One region of the Neopoerus faecalis genome, then DNA from elsewhere that is predicted to be linked to it. Evidence: riboswitches for the same ligand, from Rfam matches in the RefSeq annotation. Region 1 holds a riboswitch; each other region holds the start of a gene.

Region 1 (3,274 bases):
CTACAGGACCGTGGGTGTTTATGACGGACAGGGCGAGCCGGATCAGGCGGGGCTGCGGCAGGCGGCGGAGGTCTATCTGACAGAGTTGGCCGCTTTCCCGGCGTATTGGCCCGCACTCAATAACTGTAACTAAATCAAAAGTTGGTACCATCAGTTGATAAGGGCAAACACGGTTTTTCGGAACTGAAACAACATCCAGCTTCGTTTTCCTCATTGCCGGGCGGCAGCCCGGCTGCTTCGTCAGCCTCGCTGAGCCGCCGTTTCCGATCCCGAAAAACTCCGAAGGACCTTCCAGCGAGCAAAAATGGGCGCTGATGCGGAAGCGGACGAAGGCTTGCTGGCGCAAGCCAAGGACAATGACAAAATCAGCGGCTATTTAGGCCGCTGGAAAGCATATTTGCCCTTATCAATTGATGATAGGGACTTACCCTATGTTCAGGCGGTACATGGGGGGCACCACCTTGTATTGCGTTGTAAAACCGTGCTGTAAAAAGAAAGGAAGTATTTAGATGAAAACAGCGTTGACCATTGCCGGAAGCGATTCCAGCGGAGGCGCCGGGATTCAGGCGGATATCAAGACCATGATGGCGAACGGCGTTTATGCCATGAGTGCTGTTACGGCCCTGACCGCCCAGAATACTACCGGCGTCACAGATATTTTGGAGTCCACACCCTATTTTTTGGGTGAGCAGCTGGACGCTGTTTTTACTGATATTTTCCCGGACGCCGTGAAGATCGGCATGGTCTCCTCTGCGGAGCTCATCACAGTGATCGCGGAGAAGCTGAAGCAGTACGGCGCAAAGCATATCGTGGTGGACCCGGTGATGGTGGCCACCTCCGGGGCAAAGCTCCTGCGGTCGGATGCCATGGAAGCACTGGCCAGGCTGCTGCCTATGGCAGAGGTGCTGACCCCCAATATTCCAGAGGCGGAAATCCTCTCTGGACTGTCCATCACGGACGCAACAGGCATGGAGACCGCCGCAAAGAGCATCAGTGAGCGGTACGGCTGCGCCGTACTGTGCAAGGGCGGCCATCAGATCAATGACGCCGATGATCTGCTGTGGCGTCATGGTGTGGGAAAATGGTTTCGGGGCAAGCGCATCAATAATCCCAATACCCATGGTACCGGCTGCACCCTCTCCAGCGCCATTGCCTCCAATCTGGCCAAGGGCTATGGACTGGATGAGGCCGTGGAGCGGGCCAAGGCGTACATCTCCGGGGCGCTGGCGGCTATGCTGGACTTGGGGCACGGCTCCGGCCCCATGAATCATGCGTTTGAGCTGCAGGGAGAGTTTATGAAGTGACTTTCCCGTAATTGCAGCGGCCTAATACCGTAGTGTGTCCGACAATAGCGGCTTGACCTTGCCGGGGACGGAAACTGAACGTAAAAAATCGGAAGATTACCTTCGGCAGAACGCCTTCCGAGATATAGCTTGGAAAATGAAAAAGTGAGAGAACACCCCGGTACGGTCAGCCGTACCGGGGTGTTTTCCAAGAAAAGGTAGCTGCGGCCTGATTTTTTTTGTGGTAAACGCTTAAATTGAGGAAATAGCGCGAAAACACTTGTAATTACTGGAAGAACGTGGTATCTTAACAGAAATTGAACGAGGATAGAGGCGCGGCGCGCAAGAGTACCCCCGGAGCCAAGGACAGGCATCCGCCGGAGGGAAAGGGCAAGCCGCCGAAGGGTCGTTGCTTTGCCTGAGGGGCGATCACCTGGGCCGTCGGAGAATATCCGCCGGACTGCCACATTTGTGGAGCGCTATCAGACCACCGTTTCGCCGCAGCCATTGGGTCTTGCGGAAAAAACAGGTGTTCCGGCTATGATCTCCACGGGGATCATAGCTTTTTTGTTATCCTTTTTCAATTCAATTTCGGTCAAAAGAGAAAGGATGACCAAGATGGAAAACAAGAGAATCGTAAGACCGTGGCAGGCGGCATGGATGCTGCTTGTCGGCATCGCCGTGATCATTGCGGGGCTGCTGGTGATGAAGCTGAACAACCGCATCGTTTTGGCATTGGACGGTGTGATCATGTGCCTGATGGCATGGTGCTTCGGCATCCCCTATGCGGAGCTGCAGCAGGGCATCAAGGAAACGGTGTCCTCCATGATCGTGGCAATTCTAATTTTGCTGTCCGTAGGCGTTTTAGTGGGTGTGTGGATGGCCAGCGGCACGGTGCCGGTGATGATTTACTACGGTATGAAGGTTTTGACGCCGGGCCTGTTTTTGCCGGTGGTGTGCATTCTCTGTACGCTGATGTCCACCATGGCAGGCACCTCCTGGGGTACGCTGGCTACTGTGGGCGTGGCCTGCATGGGTGTGGCACAGGGCTTGGGTGTGCCGCTGCCGGCGGCTGCCGGCGCGGTATGCACCGGCGCCTTCTTCGGCGATAAGATTTCCCCCCTGTCCGATTCCCCGGTCATTACCGCCACAGTCTGTGAGGTGCCGCTGATGGAGGGCATCCGCCACGCGCTCATCTCCACCGGCCCGGCCTATCTCATTTCTTTAGTGTTCTTCTTCCTCTACGGTCTGCGGTTTGCCGGCGGCACGGTGGGCGGTCAGGTGTATGAGGATATCCTCGCTACCGTCTCCGCCGAGTTCTGGCTCAGCCCGGTGCTGCTGCTGCCTGTGGCGGTGGTTGTGGCGCTGATCTTGCTGAAGAAGCCCACCATTCCCACGTTTGTAGCAGGCATCGCTGTGGGCGCCGTGCTGGCGATGGTATTTCAGGGCGAGAGCCTGAAGGACATCCTGACGGTGATGTACAGCGGCTTTTCCGTGGAGTCCGGCTCCGATGTGGTAAACTCCATGCTGAACCGGGGCGGCTTTACCTCCATGCTCTCTACCATCGGTCTGCTCATCGCCGCCGGTATCTTCGGCGCGCCGCTGCGTACCGCCGGTGTGGTGGATGTGCTGCTGGCCTTTGTGCGCCGGGTGGCAAAGAGCTCCCGCACCATGTCCCTCGGCGTGCTGCTTCTGCACGCGGTGTTCTTTACCATCACTGGCGCGTACTATGTCTCCTATCCGGTGGTGGGCGGCATGGTGAAGGACCTTTATCCGGAGTATGGTCTGGACCGTAAGAACCTGATGCGTACCCTGCTGGATACCGGCACGGGCCTTGCGCCGCTGGTGTCATGGTCCACCACTGGGTCCTATACGGCCACAACGCTGGGTATCGGAAATCTGGCCTTTTTACCCTATGCGCCGATGCTGTGGCTGTCTATCGTATTTTCTGTGATCTATGCCGTGACGGGCATCGGCACCGCGCGGGCGAA
Region 2 (3,274 bases), on a different contig from region 1:
CCGGAGCTGAAGCTGGCCTACGCGCTGGGCGGCATCGTTATTGCGGGCCTTTTGTATCTGGTGCTGGCGCTGCTTTTCAAGGTTCTGGGTGCCAAGACCGTTATGCGCTATTTCCCTCCCATCGTTACCGGCCCCATGATCATCATGATCGGATTGAACCTCTCCGGCTCCGCCATTACCAACGCCCAGACCTGCTGGTGGCTGGCATTGGTGGCCATGGCCATCATCGTGGTTGCCAACATCTGGGGCAAGGGCATGGTGAAGATTATCCCCATTCTGCTGGGTGTGGTCGGCAGCTATCTTGTGGCGGTCATCGCCACGTTCTGCGGCGCGGAGCTGCCGGACGCCAACGGCGTCATGCAGCCGCTGGTGAATTTTACCGCTGTCAGCGAGGCGCATCTGGTGGGCCTCCAGAAGTTCATCCTTGCAAAGTTTGATATTTCCGCCATTTTAGTGATGGCACCCATCGCCATTGCCGCCATGATGGAGCACATCGGCGACATCTCCGCCATTTCCTCCACCACCGGCAATAACTTCATCGAGGACCCCGGTCTGCACCGCACCCTGATGGGCGATGGTCTGGCAACGGCCTTTGCGGGCCTGTTCGGCGGCCCTGCCAACACCACCTACGGTGAGAATACCGGCGTACTGGCGCTTTCCAAGGTCTACGATCCCCGGGTCATCCGGCTGGCGGCCATCTACGCCATCATTCTCAGCTTCTCTCCCAAGTTTGACGCGCTGGTGAACTCCATTCCCTCCGCCATCGTGGGCGGCGTCAGCTTCATCCTCTATGGCATGATCTCCGCTGTGGGCGTCCGCAACATTGTGGAAAATCAGGTGGATCTCACCAAGTCTCGCAACCTTATTATTGCGGCGGTGATGTTTGTCAGCGGCCTTGGCTTCAGCTCCGTGGGTGGTGTGACCTTCACCGTGGGCGGCGCGGCGGTAACGCTGTCCGGCCTTGCCATTGCGGCGCTGTGCGGCGTGATCCTCAACGCCATTCTGCCTGGCAACGATTATGAGTTCGGCGTCAGCGTCACAGGTGACAAGTCCGCCGACCTCGGCAGCTATTGAGCGTCCGTCCCGCAGAAACAGAAGAACTATGCAAATACGGAGCGCCAGATGTCCGGCACTCCGTATTTTGCCGGGAAATGGGAAAATTCTGCGGAAAAGGCGTTGACAAGGGGCAAAAATGCCCTATAATGAGAGCAGAACCAAGTGAATAAGGCATGATAGAGGCGCGGCTGATAAGAGTATCCGTCCGGGAGACAGGCAACGGAGGACGGAAAAAGGGTCAGCCGCCGAAGAACCGGTCTGTTTGCCTGATGGACCGGTATCTGGGCTGTCGGAGAAGATCTGGCAGACTGTCGCCCGGAGGCGGGCGGAGCGCTGTTGTGGTCTATTTGAAGTTGAGGTCTCAAATGGGGGCATGGCGTGCGTCATGCCCCCATTTTTTCATGCTCCGCCATATTGGAAGCGGAAAACGAAAGGAGAAATTCCATGAAGAAGCATTCTGTCCTGCGCGCAGCACTGCTGGCCGCATTGGCCGCCGCTCTGCTGGGCGTCCCGGTGCTGGCTGCCGGTGAGGAGGCCGCTGCCGGCAGCCTGTACGGTACGGTCTGGGCGCTGCTGCCGCCGGTGATCGCTATCACGCTGGCGCTTATTACCAAGGAGGCCTACAGCTCCCTCTTTATCGGTATTGTGGTGGGGGCGCTGTTCGCAAAGGGCTTTTCCCCCATCGGAGCGCTGGATATGATCGTCAACGATGGCTTGGTGGCCGCAATTTCCGACAACGCCGGCATTTTCCTGTTTTTGGTGCTGCTGGGCATCATCGTAGCATTGGTGAACGCTGCCGGCGGCTCCGCCGCCTTTGGCCGCTGGGCCTCGAAGAACATCAAGACAAAGGTGGGCGCGTCCCTTGCCACCTTTGTGCTGGGTATCCTCATCTTCATTGACGATTACTTCAACTGCCTCACCGTCGGCACGGTCATGCGCCCGGTGACGGACAGTCATCGCATTTCCCGTCCTAAGCTGGCCTATCTCATTGACGCGACCGCCGCGCCGGTGTGCATGATTGCCCCCATTTCCTCATGGGCGGCGGCGGTTTCCTCCACGGCGGAGGGCTTAGATACCGGCATCAGCGGCATCCAGCTTTTCATCAAGGCCATCCCCTATAATCTCTATTCCCTGCTGACGTTTGTGTTTATCATCGGCCTTTCCATGATGCAGTTTGATTACGGCCCCATGAAGGACTTTGAGCGCCTCGCCCGGGAGACCGGTGAGCTGGGGGCGCTGAAGTCTGAGGAGGATGAAAAGATCAACCCCAAGGGGAGAGTCATCGACCTGCTGCTCCCTGTGGCGGTGCTGATCATCTGCTGCACGGTGGGCATGATCTATGTGGGCGGCTTCTTCGGCGTGGACGCATGGGGCGGTACGGACTGCGCCGGGGATTTCATCGGCGCCTTCGGCAATACGGATGCTTTTATCGGCCTGCCATGGGGCGGCATTATTGCGCTGCTGTTTACGGTAATTTATCTGCTGCTTCGGCGGGTCATTACGTTTAAGGACGCTATGGACTGCATTCCCAAGGGCTTCAACGCCATGATCTCTCCCATCCTGATTCTGACGCTGGCAGTTTCTCTGAAAGCTACTATTACGTCACTGGGCGCCAGCGTTTATGTCCACGATCTAATGGAGGGCGCGGCCTCCGCGCTGTACTCCATGCTGCCGGCTGTGATTTTCCTCGTGGCCTGTGTGCTGGCCTTTGCCTCCGGCACCTCATGGGGGACCTTCGGCATTCTCATTCCCATAGTCACGGCGATTTTCCCTGCCTCCAGCGAGCTGCTTATTATCGGTATTTCCGCCTGCTGTGCCGGTGCCGTGATGGGCGACCACTGCTCTCCCATTTCCGATACTTCCATCATGGCCTCTGCGGGCGCGCAGTGCAATCACCTTGACCATGTGGCCACACAGCTTCCCTATGTGCTGACGGTGGCGTGTGTCTGCGTGGTGGGCTTCATCGTGGCGGGTTTTGTGCAGAATGTGTATATCACATGGGCGGTGAGCCTTGCCCTGATGCTGGGCGTGCTGTTTGCCCTCCGCAGTATCGAACGGAAAAGGGCCCTTTCCCGTGAGCCGATTCAATAAGGCCAGCTTACGATAGGCGTATTTCCAAGGGCAATCAAAAAGCCTGCATGGCCAATGGCCATGCAGGCTTTAGCGTGTCGAAAAAGTCTTTTCTCCCCGCTGAACAAGTTTTCAGAACTTCATAAAA
Region 3 (3,274 bases), on a different contig from region 1:
AAGGTCTTGCAGCGGGTGAGAAGCGCGGGGGAGACCCGCCGGGGCTGCACCCGCACCTCACCCCGGATGCCGTGGGCGTTGACGATGCGGCCCACCTGGATAAATTCCTGTTTCATAGCTGCTCCTTACGGTTTCTTCCGAAAATTATTTTCTGTGATCAGGGCCGAAGCTGTCCGGCCAGATGTCCGCTGGACCACGCCCATTGGAGGTTGTAGCCGCCGCAGTCCCCGTCAATATCAAGGACCTCGCCGGCGGCGTAGAGACCGGGGACCAGGCGGCTTTGCAGCGTCTCCGGATCAAATTCGTCCGTGCGGACGCCTCCGGCCGTGACCTGCGCCCCGTCAAAGCCGAGAACGCCGGTAACAGGCAGGGCAAAATCGTGGATGGCCTCCGCAATGCGCTGCCGCTCCGCTGCACCGAGAGCGGCGACCGGCTCCGTCAGTCCAAAGCCGGCGTAGCGCAGCAGTGTGCGCCCAAGGCGGTTGTGGAGCATTCCGGCCAGCAGATTTTCCGTGGTCAGCTCCGGCATGAGCGCGGCCCGCTGCCGCAGCAGCGCCTCCGTGTCCGCCGCGGACAGCCGGGGCAGGAGGTCAATGTGGAGCGTTAAGGGCGGCTTTTCCACAGCGGCAGAGCGGGAAAGGTCAAATACGGCGGGGCCGCTGACGCCAAACTCCGTGAACTGCACCTCGCCCCGGCTCTCGGCCACGGTGTCCCGGCCCCGGCAGAGGGTCAGCTCTCCGGTGGCCCGGACGCCCTTGAGGGCCTTGACATAGGTGGTGTCGGTCTTGACCTGTACCAGCGCGGGATAGAGCTTTGTCATATTGTGGCCCATGGACTGCAAAAGGAGATACCCGCTGCGGGTGCCGCCCAGCTTGCCCCCGGCCATGCCGCCGCAGCAGACGATGACCCGGTCCGCTGCCAGCGTTTCCTCGGCAGAGGACACGGCAAAGCCGTGCTTTGTTCTGCGTAGCTGCTCCACCTCAAAGCCCGTGCGGGTAATGACCCCGGCAGCATCGGCAGCAAAGCGCAGAACGTCCAGCACACTGCCGGCCTGATCGGAATAGGGGTAGACCCGGCCGCTGTCCTCTGCCACCGTCAGAAGCCCCAGCCCGTGAAAGAACGCCAGCGCGGCCTCCGTATCAAAGGCGTCCAGCGCGGGGCGGACGAAGTCCGGGGAAAGCCCGTGGTAATGTACCGGGGCAACGTGGAGATTTGTAAGGTTGCAGCGGCCGTTGCCGGTGGAGAGCAGCTTGCGTCCCACCCGGGACTGCCGCTCCAGCAGCGTAACGGCATGGCCGTTTCGGGCGGCGGTCAGGGCGGCCATGAGGCCGGAGGCGCCGCCGCCGATGACGATGACATTCATGGGATGCTCCTTTCGCCGCGGGCGCGGCGGTGGTTCGAGTTACTGATATTATAAGGTTCCCGGCGAAAAAAGACAAGGGGGCAGTTGATGGGGGAGAAAACACAGATATTTCCGCCGATTTGCACGATAATGGCGGCTAAAAATATGAATGCCTATGCCAATGTGTGCAAATTTATCCAAAATGCGGAAAAAGAGTTGACAAGACGAAAAAGCCGCGCTACAATGCAGTCAAAATTGAATCGCTTGATAGAGGCGCGGTATTCATCAGTACCTCCCGCAAGGCCAGAGCAGCCGGGGAAGGGAAAGGGGCCACCGCCGAAGTGCTTGGACGATGCCTGTTGTCCGGGTGCTGGGTCGGCAGAGAACATCTGCCGGACTGTCACAAGTTTTTTGTGAAGCGCTATCATTGGCTGTTCGGAGAGGCCCGTTTTTCAGGGCCGGTTTTCCGTATATTCCATGGACCGCTTGACAAAGCGGTTCATTTTTTTACATTTCCCAGCCGGCGGGGAACAGAAGCGCCGGACAAGAAGGAGACAATTATGAGAAGAAGATGGATGAGCGCGATTCTGGCCCTGACCATGGCGCTGGCCCTCACCGCCTGCGGCGGCAGCAACAGCAGCACCGGCACCGATTCTGCCGACAGCACCCCCGCTGAGACGGAGATCCCCGCCGATACCACCGCTTCCGGCGGCGTGGGCGAGGACGGTGTGTTCACCGTCGGCATGGAGTGCGCCTATGCCCCCTATAACTGGACGCAGATGGACGATTCCAACGGCGCGGTCCCCATTTCCAACGTTCCCGGCGCGTATGCCAACGGCTATGACGTGATGATCGCCAAGAAGATCGCCGAGGCCAACGGCTGGGAGCTGGAGATCGTTTCTTCCGCATGGGATTCCCTGTGCCCCGCCATTCAGGCCGGTTCCATGGACGCCAACATCGCCGGTCAGTCCATGACTGCCGAGCGGATGGCCGAGGTGGACATGGCTGGTCCCTACTACTATGCTACTATCGTGGTGCTGACCACCAAGGACAGCCAGTACGCCAATGCCACCTCTATTGCCGATCTGGCCGGCGGTACCTGCACATCCCAGTTCGGTACCATCTGGTATGACTCCTGCCTGCCCCAGATCGAAAACACCAATCTGCTGGCGCCTGCCGACAGCGCTCCCGCGATGATCATGCAGCTCCAGACCGGCACTGTGGACTATGTCTGCACCGATATGCCCACCGCCATGGCCGCTGTTGCCAAGGACGATAATCTGGAGATTTTGAACTTCTCCGGCACAGACGGTGACTTCCAGTTCGCCTCTGAGGAGGAGCGGGCCGAGAACGTGAACATCGGCATCTCTGTCCAGAAGGGCAACACTGAACTGACCGAGGCTATCAACTCCGTGCTCTCCACCATGACGGAGGACGATTTCAATGCCTTGATGGACGAGGCCATTTCCATCCAGCCCGAGGTCTAAGCAAATTCGGATGGGGGCCCGATGGGCCCCCATCTATTTAAAACGGCACCCGGCGGCGTCCGCGCTGCCAGGGAACCCAACGGAGCGGCTTCGCGCAAAGCGCGAAAAAATCTGTGCTCACGGAGCAATCTGTATGATTTGGAGAGTTTGCCATGGATAAACTGGTGAAGCTGGGACAGGATATGGCCCTGCTGTGGGGAAAATACCGCCCCATGTACCTGAACGGCATCAAGAATACCCTGATTTTGGCACTGGCGGCCACGGCCATCGGCTGTTTTATCGGCCTTTTGTGCGGTGTGCTGAATACCATCCCCTATGCGAAGAATGACCCACTGCCCAAGCGCTTTCTGCTGAAGCTGGTGCGAGTCATTATCCGCGTCTATGTAGAGGTGTTCCGGGGCACGCCCATGGTGCTGCAGGCGGTGTTCATTGTCTACGGTCTGCC

What was found. A riboswitch is a leader RNA that binds a small molecule or an ion and turns the genes downstream of it on or off. The one in region 1 is predicted to bind lysine.
Region 2: linked by a shared signal. The riboswitch ahead of PY311_RS06845 (Na+/H+ antiporter NhaC family protein) and the one ahead of nhaC (Na+/H+ antiporter NhaC) in region 1 are both predicted to bind lysine.
Region 3: linked by a shared signal. The riboswitch ahead of PY311_RS08650 (transporter substrate-binding domain-containing protein) and the one ahead of nhaC (Na+/H+ antiporter NhaC) in region 1 are both predicted to bind lysine.

What each region holds. Positions count from the first base shown of each region.
Region 1 covers NZ_JARFXX010000001.1:83,083-86,356, reverse strand. Annotated here, with positions in the region: gene PY311_RS00410 (HAD family hydrolase) at 1-133, shown strand, start outside; gene PY311_RS00405 (hypothetical protein) at 305-490, shown strand; gene thiD (bifunctional hydroxymethylpyrimidine kinase/phosphomethylpyrimidine kinase) at 510-1,304, shown strand; lysine riboswitch at 1,604-1,773, shown strand; gene nhaC (Na+/H+ antiporter NhaC) at 1,902-3,274, shown strand, end outside.
Region 2 covers NZ_JARFXX010000004.1:205,429-208,702, forward strand. Annotated here, with positions in the region: gene PY311_RS06840 (uracil-xanthine permease family protein) at 1-1,074, shown strand, start outside; lysine riboswitch at 1,226-1,400, shown strand; gene PY311_RS06845 (Na+/H+ antiporter NhaC family protein) at 1,501-3,147, shown strand.
Region 3 covers NZ_JARFXX010000006.1:103,559-106,832, forward strand. Annotated here, with positions in the region: gene rimM (ribosome maturation factor RimM) at 1-116, opposite strand, end outside; gene PY311_RS08645 (BaiN/RdsA family NAD(P)/FAD-dependent oxidoreductase) at 158-1,363, opposite strand; lysine riboswitch at 1,603-1,774, shown strand; gene PY311_RS08650 (transporter substrate-binding domain-containing protein) at 1,903-2,829, shown strand; gene PY311_RS08655 (amino acid ABC transporter permease) at 2,982-3,274, shown strand, end outside.